2 regions of the Nocardia sputorum genome follow, and region 1 is predicted to be linked to the other one. Evidence: riboswitches for the same ligand, from Rfam matches in the RefSeq annotation. Region 1 holds a riboswitch; the other holds the start of a gene.
The links. A riboswitch is a leader RNA that binds a small molecule or an ion and turns the genes downstream of it on or off. The one in region 1 is predicted to bind S-adenosylmethionine.

Region 1 (4,634 bases):
ACCGGCCAGCCGCGTGCCGACCGTGGGACGACGTATGCCGCCACTCGCGGGCCTGAGTGGGGCGTAGTTTCGTGGTGTGACCGACGCACCACGACCCGAAACGGATCTGCGGGTCCCCGATGATCTGAGCGGCATCACCGCGGAGCAGTATCGCGCCTCCATGCGCCACTACCCGGCCGGTGTCACCGTCGTCACGCTGACTTCGCTACGGGGGCCGGTCGGCTTCACCGCGACCTCCTTCGCCTCACTGTCGCTGGACCCGCCGCTGGTGTCGTTCAACATCGCGCACACCTCCTCCAGCCTGTCCGCCATGCTGGACGCCGCGTCCGTCGTGATCCACTTCCTCGGCGAACACCAGCAGCACCTGGCCCACCGGTTCTCCCGCACCGCCGAGGAGCGTTTCGCCGACCGCAGCCTGTGGACCACCCTCGACACCGGCGAACCGGTCCTGCACGGCACCCCCATCTGGCTGCGCGCCACCGTGCACCAGCTGATCCCCATCGGCGACCACACCTTCGTCGTCGGCTTGGTCACCCGGGTCCACGACAACACCGACGAGAAGCCCGCCGCCGCACCACTGCTGTACTACAACGGCCGCTACTACCGGCCCACCGCCCTCGGCGACTGACCCGCGGAGTGCGCGTCCTCAGCCGATCAGGCAGGGGGCCGCGCCGGTGGGGGCGGTGGAGGTGAAGGGGCGCGTTTCCGGGGTGGGGTTCCAGACACCGTTCTCGGTGGCGTAATTCCAGGTGGTGCCCGTGCGCGCGAGGGTGGCGATCGCCTCGATCAGGCGGTCCACGTCGGCGGAGGTGGTGCCGAGGCCGATGCTGGCGCGCAGCGCGCCGTCCAAACCGAGGCGGGTGAGCAGGGGGTGGGCGCAGAAGCGACCGTCGCGGACGCCGATGCCGTGTTCGGCGGAGAGATAGGCGGCGACGTGGCCGGGGGCGAAGTCGTCGAGGGTGAACGCGACGATGCCGACGGAGTCGAGGCTGTCGGTCCAGATGCGCAACAGCTGGACGCCGGGAATCGCGGCCAAGCCGTCGCGGAGGCGGTCGGCGAGCCGGTGTTCGTGCGCGGCAAGGGTTTCGGCGTCGATGGCACCGAGCGCGTCACAGGCGGCGGCCAACGCGGCGGCGCCGAGCACGTTCGGCGACCCGGCTTCGTGCCGCTGCGGCGCGGGCGCCCATTCGGCCTCGTCGGTGCGCACCTCCCGAACCGCGCCGCCACCCGCCAGGTAGGGCCGCGCCGCATCGAGCCAATCCCGCTTGCCCACCAGCACACCCGCGCCGAACGGCGCGTAGAGCTTGTGCCCGGAGAACGCCAGGTAGTCGATTCCCGTGTCGCGCAGACTGATCCGCCGATGCGGCGCCAGCTGAGCCGCGTCCACGAGGATCCGGGCGCCGCACTGATGCGCGATGGTGGCCAGCCGCTCCAGCGGCAGCACCTCACCGGTCACGTTCGACGCACCGGTCACGGCGAGCAATGCGGCGGGCCTGCTGCACAGTTCGGCGACCAGCCTGCCGATGGTCTCCTCGACCGTGCCCGCGGCCCGCACGACGCGCCTGCCCCGCCTGGTCCAGGGCAGGAAGTTGGCGTGGTGCTCGATGTCGAGCACCACGGTGTCGCCGGGGACGCAGGACGCGAGCAGATTCAGCGAGTCGGTGGTGTTGCGGGTGAAGACCACCACCTGATCGTCGGCGGCGTCGAGGAAGCGGGAGACCGACCCGCGGGCGGCCTCGTAGCACTCGGTGGAGATCCGGGAGGCGTAGCCCGCGCCGCGATGCACGCTGGCGTAGAACGGCAGCAGCTGCTGCACCCGGTCGGTGACCTGGGCCAATGCCGGTGCGCTCGCCGCGTAGTCGAAGTTGGCGTAGGTCGCGGTTCCGCCCTGCACCAGGGGCACGCGCAGTTCGTCACCGGAGACTCGGGCGAGGGCGGCACAGGTGTTGTCGACAGCAGTAGTCATCACGTGAATCCCGTCGGCTAGAGGACCCGCGATCGAATGATTCGTCGAGTCCGCGCTTGCCGCGCCCGGTCGGGCGGCGGCCGGGTCGTCACCCGGAGCACCCCACCGCGGAGGAGGGTTGCCGGCCAGCAAGCCGGGGCTTCGCGCTGGCACTCATGACCTGACCCGAGAGTGGCAGAAGCGCCCCGGCACTGTCAACCACGTTCGACCCCGAGTCCCCACGAGCACCGCGTGGAGATAACCACTGCGCGCGAGCCATTACAAGCACCCCCACGATGACACGCGAGCCGCGGGACGCGGCGCGGCGCTCGGCCACCGGCACCCGTCCGGAGGCACACCCGGCTCGGTTCGCTCGCCGGTTACCGCTGGGCCGAGGCGAGTGCGATACCGCGACGTGACTTCCCGCCGCCCTTCACCGAGCCTGCTTCGGCGGGCTGACCCGATCGGCGCACGCCTGGTCGGACTTCCTCCGCGACCGGTTGAACACGCCGCCGCGAGCCCGGCAACACGGCGGAGTTCGCGCCGCTTCGATGAGCGGAATCACACTTCAGCTCCAGCGATCTCCCGGCGAACGCGAGGACGATCCCTCGACCAGCGGGTTGCCCTGCGTGAGCGGCGAATACCCGGCCCACCTGCAACAACGAGCACGGCACCGGTCGATCCGACGACCGGTCCGGTGAACAACAGACGACGACAACCCCGGGTACCGTGGACAACTGGCCATCGCGGCGTTTGCCCTTTGGTAACCCAGATATGGCACAACAACGCCGAAAGTGTGAGGCAAGTCGATGGGAGGTGCGCAGAGCACCATGCTCGAGACAGACGTCGACGCGCCGGCGCGCCCGTTGTCGCGCGGCGACCGCGCACCAGGACCGAGGACGCTCGTCGACATCCTGACCGCGACGGCGCTCGCCCATCCCGATGCCCCCGCCATCGACGACGGCGACGTGGTGCTGACCTATCTGGAGCTGGTCGTCGAGATCGAGAAGACCATGGCGCGTCTCGCCACGGCGGGCGTGCGACCGGGCGATCGGGTCGGCGTGCGCATGCCGTCGGGCACCCGCGGGCTCTACGTGACCATCCTCGCCGTCCTGTACTCCGGCGCCGCGTACGTGCCGGTCGACGCGGACGACCCGGACGAGCGCGCGCAGCTGGTCTTCGGCGAGGCGCAGGTCACCGCGATCGTGACTGTGGCGGGCATCGAGACCACGGCCGCGGGTATCCGCGCGGCCGAGCAGCAGCGCGAGCAGACCTGGTCGACGCTGCCCAGCCCCGGCGACGACGCCTGGATCATCTTCACCTCCGGTTCCACCGGCACGCCGAAAGGCGTTGCCGTCACCCATCGCAACGCGGCCGCCTTCGTCGACGCCGAAGCCGACCTGTTTCTCCGCGACGCTCCGATCGGTCCCGGTGACCGGGTGCTCGCGGGGCTGTCGGTCGCGTTCGACGCGTCCTGCGAGGAGATGTGGCTGGCCTGGCGCAACGGCGCCTGTCTGGTGCCTGCTCCGCGCGAGTTGGTGCGCACCGGCGCGGATCTCGGTCCCTGGCTGGTGCGGCGGGAGATCAGCGTGGTCTCGACCGTCCCGACCCTGGCGGCGACCTGGCCGGTCGAGGCCCTGGAGGCGGTGCGGCTGCTCATCTTCGGCGGCGAGGCCGTCCCGCCGGAACTCGCCGAGCGTCTGGCGGGCAACGGCGATTCGGCGCGCGAGGTGTGGAATACCTATGGCCCTACGGAAGCCACGGTCGTCGCCTGCGCCGCACGGTTGGACGGTCGATGGCCGATCCGGATCGGCCTGCCGCTCAACGGCTGGGACCTGGTGGTGGTGGACCAGGCGGGTAACCCGGTGGCGGAGGGCGAATCCGGGGAGTTGGTGATCGGCGGCGTCGGTCTCGCGCGCTATCTCGACCCGGTCAAGGACGCCGAGAAATACGCGCCACTGCCCTCCGTCGGCTGGGAGCGCGCATACCGCAGCGGTGACCTGGTGCGCAACGACAGCGCCGGCCTCGTTTTCCTCGGCCGCGCCGACGATCAGATCAAGCTGGGTGGACGGCGCATCGAACTCGGTGAGATCGACAACGCTCTGCAGCATCTGCCCGGCGTCACGGGTGCGGCGGCAGCCATTCGAACCACCAAGGCCGGCAACAAGCTTCTGGTCGGCTATCTGACCGGGCCCGGCCCGGACTTCGATGCCAAGGCCGCGCGCGCCGTCCTCGCCGAGCGCCTTCCGGCGCCGCTGGTGCCCCGGCTCGCCGTGGTCGACGAGCTGCCCACCCGTACCTCCGGCAAGGTCGACCGGGACGCGCTGCCGTGGCCGCTGCCCAACGCCGCCGAGGACGACGACGACAACGAGCTGACCGGCACGGCCCTGTGGGTCGCCGGACTGTGGGACGCCATCCTCGGCGCGGAGGCGAGCGACCTCGACGCGGACTTCTTCGACCTGGGCGGCGGTTCGCTCGCGGCAGCGCAGCTGGTCACCGCGCTGCGCGAACGGTATCCGCAGATCGCCGTCGCCGACGTCTACGACCACCCTCGCCTCGGCGCGCTGGCCGACCTGCTGGAGCAGACCACGCCCGCCGTGGCGGTCGCCGAGCGGACGGTGCGGCCGACGCCGGTGCTCGCACAAGCCGCGCAGGTGCTCGCCACCATCCCGCTCACCACGCTCACCGG
Region 2 (4,634 bases), 920 kb from region 1:
CCCAGGTGGTGAACGGGATGCCCTTGCTCTCCAGGAACTCGGTGACGGCCTCGGGCTCGGGCCGCTCGGCCGGGGTGAAGTTCGGAGCGTCGTCCAGCAGGCAGGCGATGGTCTCGTTGGCGTCGCCCTTGGTGTGGCCGATCAGGCCGACCGGGCCGCGCTTGATCCAGCCGGTGACGTACGTGGCGGGCAGGTAGCGCGCGGGGCCGTCGGCGTTCTCGTCGGCGAGCACGCGGCCCGCTTCGTTCGGCACGGTGCCCGCCTGGTCGTCGAACGGCAGGTTGGTCAGGTTCTGCGACAGGTAACCGACGGCGCGGTACACCGCCTGCACGTCCCAGTCCTTGAACACGCCGGTGCCCTTGACGTTGCCGGTGCCGTCGAGCTGGGTGCGCTCGGTGCGCAGGCCGACGACCTTGCCGTTCTCGCCCAGCACCTCGGCGGGAGACTCGAAGAAGTGCAGGAACAGCTTGTGCGGCCGGTCGCCGACGTCGCGGATGGCCCACTGCTCGAGGGTGTTGGCGACCATGTCGACCTGCTTGGAATGGCGCCGCGCGGCCTCGGAGCCCTCGTCGTAGTCGATGTCCTCGGGATCGACGATCACCTCGATGGTGGGCGAGTGGTCGAGTTCGCGCAGTTCCAGCGGGGTGAACTTGGCCTGCGCGGGGCCCCGACGGCCGAAGACGTGGACCTCGACGGCCTTGTTGGCCTTCAGGCCCTTGTAGACGTTCGGCGGGATCTCCGTCGGCAGCAGTTCGTCACCAGTCTTGGCCAGCACGCGCGCGACGTCGAGGGCGACGTTGCCCACGCCGAGTACGGCGACCTTCTCCGCGTCCAGCGGCCAGGTGCGGGGGACGTCGGGGTGGCCGTCGTACCAGGAGACGAAGTCGGCGGCGCCGAAGGAACCGTCCAGATCGATGCCGGGGATAGGCAGTGCGCGGTCGGCGTTGGCGCCGGTGGAGAAGATCACCGCGTCGTAGAACGCGCGCAGGTCGTCGAGGGTGATGTCGGTGCCGTAGTCGATGTTGCCGAGCAGGCGAACCTGCGGCTTGTCCAGCACCTTGTGCAGGGCGGTGATGATGCCCTTGATGCGCGGGTGGTCGGGCGCGACGCCGTAGCGGATCAGCCCGAACGGGGCGGGCATGCGCTCGAACAGGTCGATGCTCACCTCGGCGTCCGACTTCATCAACGCGTCGGCGGCGTAGATCCCGGCCGGTCCGGCGCCCACGATCGCGATGCGGAGCGGGCGGGCTGCACTCTGTTCGGTCATCTCTTTACGCGCACCTTTATGGTCGAAACAATTAAGGACGTCAGGCTTAGCTTAGGCTAAGTTGACGCACCGGCTCTCTCGCACCCGTCCGGTGCGGACGCCGGCGATGCCGGCTCGTAGCTGCACGGTGCTCCGTTCGCCGCGGCGAAGAGCTGCCGATTCGCTATGACAGCAGGCCGCCGTCCCGCGATTCTATCGGGATGGTCGATGCCGTCCCGCGTCGGTGCGTGGACTCGGCGAATGCCGTCGAAAGCCACAATCGTCGCTTACCCGCTCGGGTGCGGCCTATCGCGGCCGACGAGATCCGCATGCCGTCCGCCGCGGTTCCAGCCGGGGGCCGAGCGCTGGATACCCGCGCCGACCAGGGATCATCGAGTCATGACCGAACAGCAGCCGGAGGACGAGATCATCCGGGTCGATCAGACCGACAAGCGCTCGGTGGTCCCGTTCGTGGCGGCCGCGGTGGTGGCGGCCATCGTGTTGATCGCGATCGTGCTGGGCGGTGTGCTGTCGCCCGCTGAGAAAAATGTCACAGAGTCCGAGCGCATCGCGGCGGCCGTCCGCAACTTCGTCGACGGTTCGAACCGCAGCGACGTCGTGCCGCCGCCCGGCACCGCGTGCCAGGGTTTCGACGCGAGCCGCTCGCCGCTGGCCGGCCAGGACGGCACCGGAAAGCCGGTCGAGATCACGAAAATCGACAACCCCATGGTGGACGGCGACCGCGGGAAGGCGACGGTGACCACGACGGTGGGCGGCCGGGAGGCGACGTCGACCTGGAATCTCACCAGGTCCGGCGACAAGTGGCTGGTCTGCACCTGAGCCTTCGCGCCGTCCTGGCCGGCGTTTGACAGGGTGACCCGGGTCGGTGCAATCTCAGTCGAAGGTCATGAGAACCAGTGTCAAGCCCCGGCATTGCTGGTCGGCAACCCTCCTCCGCGGTGGGGTGCTCCGGGTGACGACCTGGCGGCGCCTCGGTCCCGGGCGCGGCAAGTGCGGATTCGCAGGAGGTGCACATGAGTTATGCCGGTGACATCACTCCGCAGCAGGCGTGGGAGCTGCTGCGGGACAATCCCGAAGCCGTCCTGGTGGACGTGCGGACGGAAGCGGAATGGAAGTTCGTCGGCGTCCCCGACACGAGCTCGATCGACCGGCCGACCGTGCTGATCGAATGGGTCGACTCCACCGGCGCGCGCAACGAGGCGTTCGTCGAGCAGTTGAAGCAGGCGCTCGACGGTCACGACCCCGACGCTCCCGTCGTCTTCCTCTGTCGCTCCGGTCAGCGTTCGGTTGGCGCGGCGATCACCGCCACCTCGGCGGGTTACCGCACCTCCTACAACGTGCTCGAGGGCTTCGAGGGTCCGCTCGACGAGTTCGGGCATCGCGGCGGCGCGGGCTGGCGTGCCCTCGGACTGCCCTGGCGGCAGTCGTGATCACCGGTGGCGCGTTCGACAAGCCGCTGCCCGACGGCGTCGGTCCCGCGACGCTGGGCGTGCGCGGCGGGCTGCGGCGCTCCGGCTTCGAGGAGACCGCCGAGGCGCTCTATCTGACCTCCGGCTTCGTCTACGAGAGCGCCGAGGCCGCCGAGGCGGCGTTCACCGGCGAGGTCGAACACTTCGTCTACTCCCGCTACGGCAACCCGACGGTGGCCATGTTCGAGGAGCGGATGCGCCTGCTCGACGGCGCCGAGGCGTGCTTCGCCACCGCCAGCGGCATGTCCGCGGTGTTCACCGCGCTGGGCGCGTTGCTGGGCGCGGGCGACCGGCTCGTCGCCGCGCGCAGCCTGTTCGGTTCGTGCTTCGTGGTGTGCAACGAGATCCTGCCGCGCTGGGGCGTGGAGACCGTCTTCGTCGACGGCGAGGACCTCGACCAGTGGGAACAGGCGCTGTCGGTGCCCACCCAGGCGGTGTTCTTCGAGACACCGGCCAATCCGATGCAGACCTTGGTCGACGTGCGCCGGGTGACCGAGCTGGCGCACGCGGCGGGCGCGAAAGTCGTGCTGGACAACGTGTTCGCCACTCCGCTGCTGCAACGCGGCTTCGAGCTCGGCGCCGATGTGGTGGTCTACTCGGGCACCAAGCACATCGACGGACAGGGCCGCGTGCTCGGCGGCGCGATCCTCGGCGCCGCGGACTACATCGACGGCCCGGTGAAAACGCTGATGCGCCACACCGGTCCGGCGCTGAGCCCGTTCAACGCGTGGACGCTGCTCAAGGGCCTGGAGACGATGCCGCTGCGGGTCCGCCATTCGACCGAGTCCGCCTTGCGCATCGCCCGCTTCCTGGAGAGCAACCCGGCCGTCAGCTGGGTGCGCTACCCGTTCCTGGAATCACATCCGCAGCACGCGCTGGCCACCGGCCAGATGAGCGGGGGCGGCACCGTGGTCACCTTCGAACTGAACGCGCCCGAAGACCAGGCGAAGAAGCGTGCGTTCGAAGTGCTCAACCGGTTGCGCATCGTCGACATCTCCAACAACCTCGGTGACGCCAAGTCCCTGATCACGCATCCCGCCACCACGACACACCGCGCCATGGGCCCCGAAGGCCGGGCCACCATCGGCCTGACCGACGGCGTCGTGCGCATCTCGGTGGGCCTCGAAGACGTCGAAGACCTCCTCGGCGACCTCGATCACGCCCTGTCCTGATCCCGCAGAGCGCGGGGCAAGGGCGATCCCGGGCAGCTGCGTGGGGAACTGGCGCCGGAGTAGCCCCCAGAAAGGGTGGCTACTCGTCGGTGAACGGCGTCTATAGCATTTTCGACGCAGTAGCCATTGGCTCCGCCGCGAGCGCATCCGAGGCGAGGAGATCATTGTGCGGACACCTCTTGTGATAGCTGCGGTCACTGCTGCGGTGCTGGCTCCGATACAGCTGGCATCAGCTGGCTTAGCCGCCGCCGAGACCACTGCCGCGGTTGTCTCGACCGGTTCGGCGGAGATCCCGCCGTCCTGCGTCGGCAAGATCGATCCGATCGAGTACTACATCCGATTACTGCACGGCACACAGCCCCGCCATTGCCTCTGACGCGTCGCTCCCCGCTTCGTGGCGGTGCTAGCCGACCCGGCTAGCCCGCATCCCACAGCGCCGACACCGAAGATCGCGTCAGGAGCGCCGTTCCATCTCGGCGAGATGGGCGATGTTGGCCTGGTCGTCGGGGGACGAACTCGGGTCGGTGGTGAACCAGGCGTCGAGGATCTCCCGGAGTTCGGCGCTGGAGGTCGACCGCAGGCTCAGCGCGAGGACGTTCGCGTCGTTCCAGGTGCGGGCGCCCGCCGCGGTCGAGGCGTCGGCGCAGAGTGCGGCGCGGACGCCGGCGACCTTGTTGGCCGCGATCGAGGCGCCCGTTCCGGTCCAGCAGCAGACGACGGCCTGGT

Region 2: another riboswitch for S-adenosylmethionine. It lies ahead of QMG86_RS29690 (rhodanese-like domain-containing protein); the one in region 1 lies ahead of QMG86_RS00305 (aminotransferase class V-fold PLP-dependent enzyme).

What each region holds. Positions count from the first base shown of each region.
Region 1 covers NZ_AP026978.1:61,710-66,343, reverse strand. Annotated here, with positions in the region: gene QMG86_RS00310 (flavin reductase family protein) at 77-628, shown strand; gene QMG86_RS00305 (aminotransferase class V-fold PLP-dependent enzyme) at 647-1,966, opposite strand; SAM riboswitch class IV at 2,014-2,127, opposite strand; gene QMG86_RS00300 (Pls/PosA family non-ribosomal peptide synthetase) at 2,776-4,634, shown strand, end outside.
Region 2 covers NZ_AP026978.1:6,574,001-6,578,634, reverse strand. Annotated here, with positions in the region: gene QMG86_RS29700 (FAD-dependent oxidoreductase) at 1-1,267, opposite strand, end outside; gene QMG86_RS29695 (Rv0361 family membrane protein) at 1,646-2,086, shown strand; SAM riboswitch class IV at 2,150-2,266, shown strand; gene QMG86_RS29690 (rhodanese-like domain-containing protein) at 2,281-2,697, shown strand; gene QMG86_RS29685 (O-succinylhomoserine sulfhydrylase) at 2,694-3,908, shown strand; gene QMG86_RS29680 (RpiB/LacA/LacB family sugar-phosphate isomerase) at 4,363-4,634, opposite strand, start outside.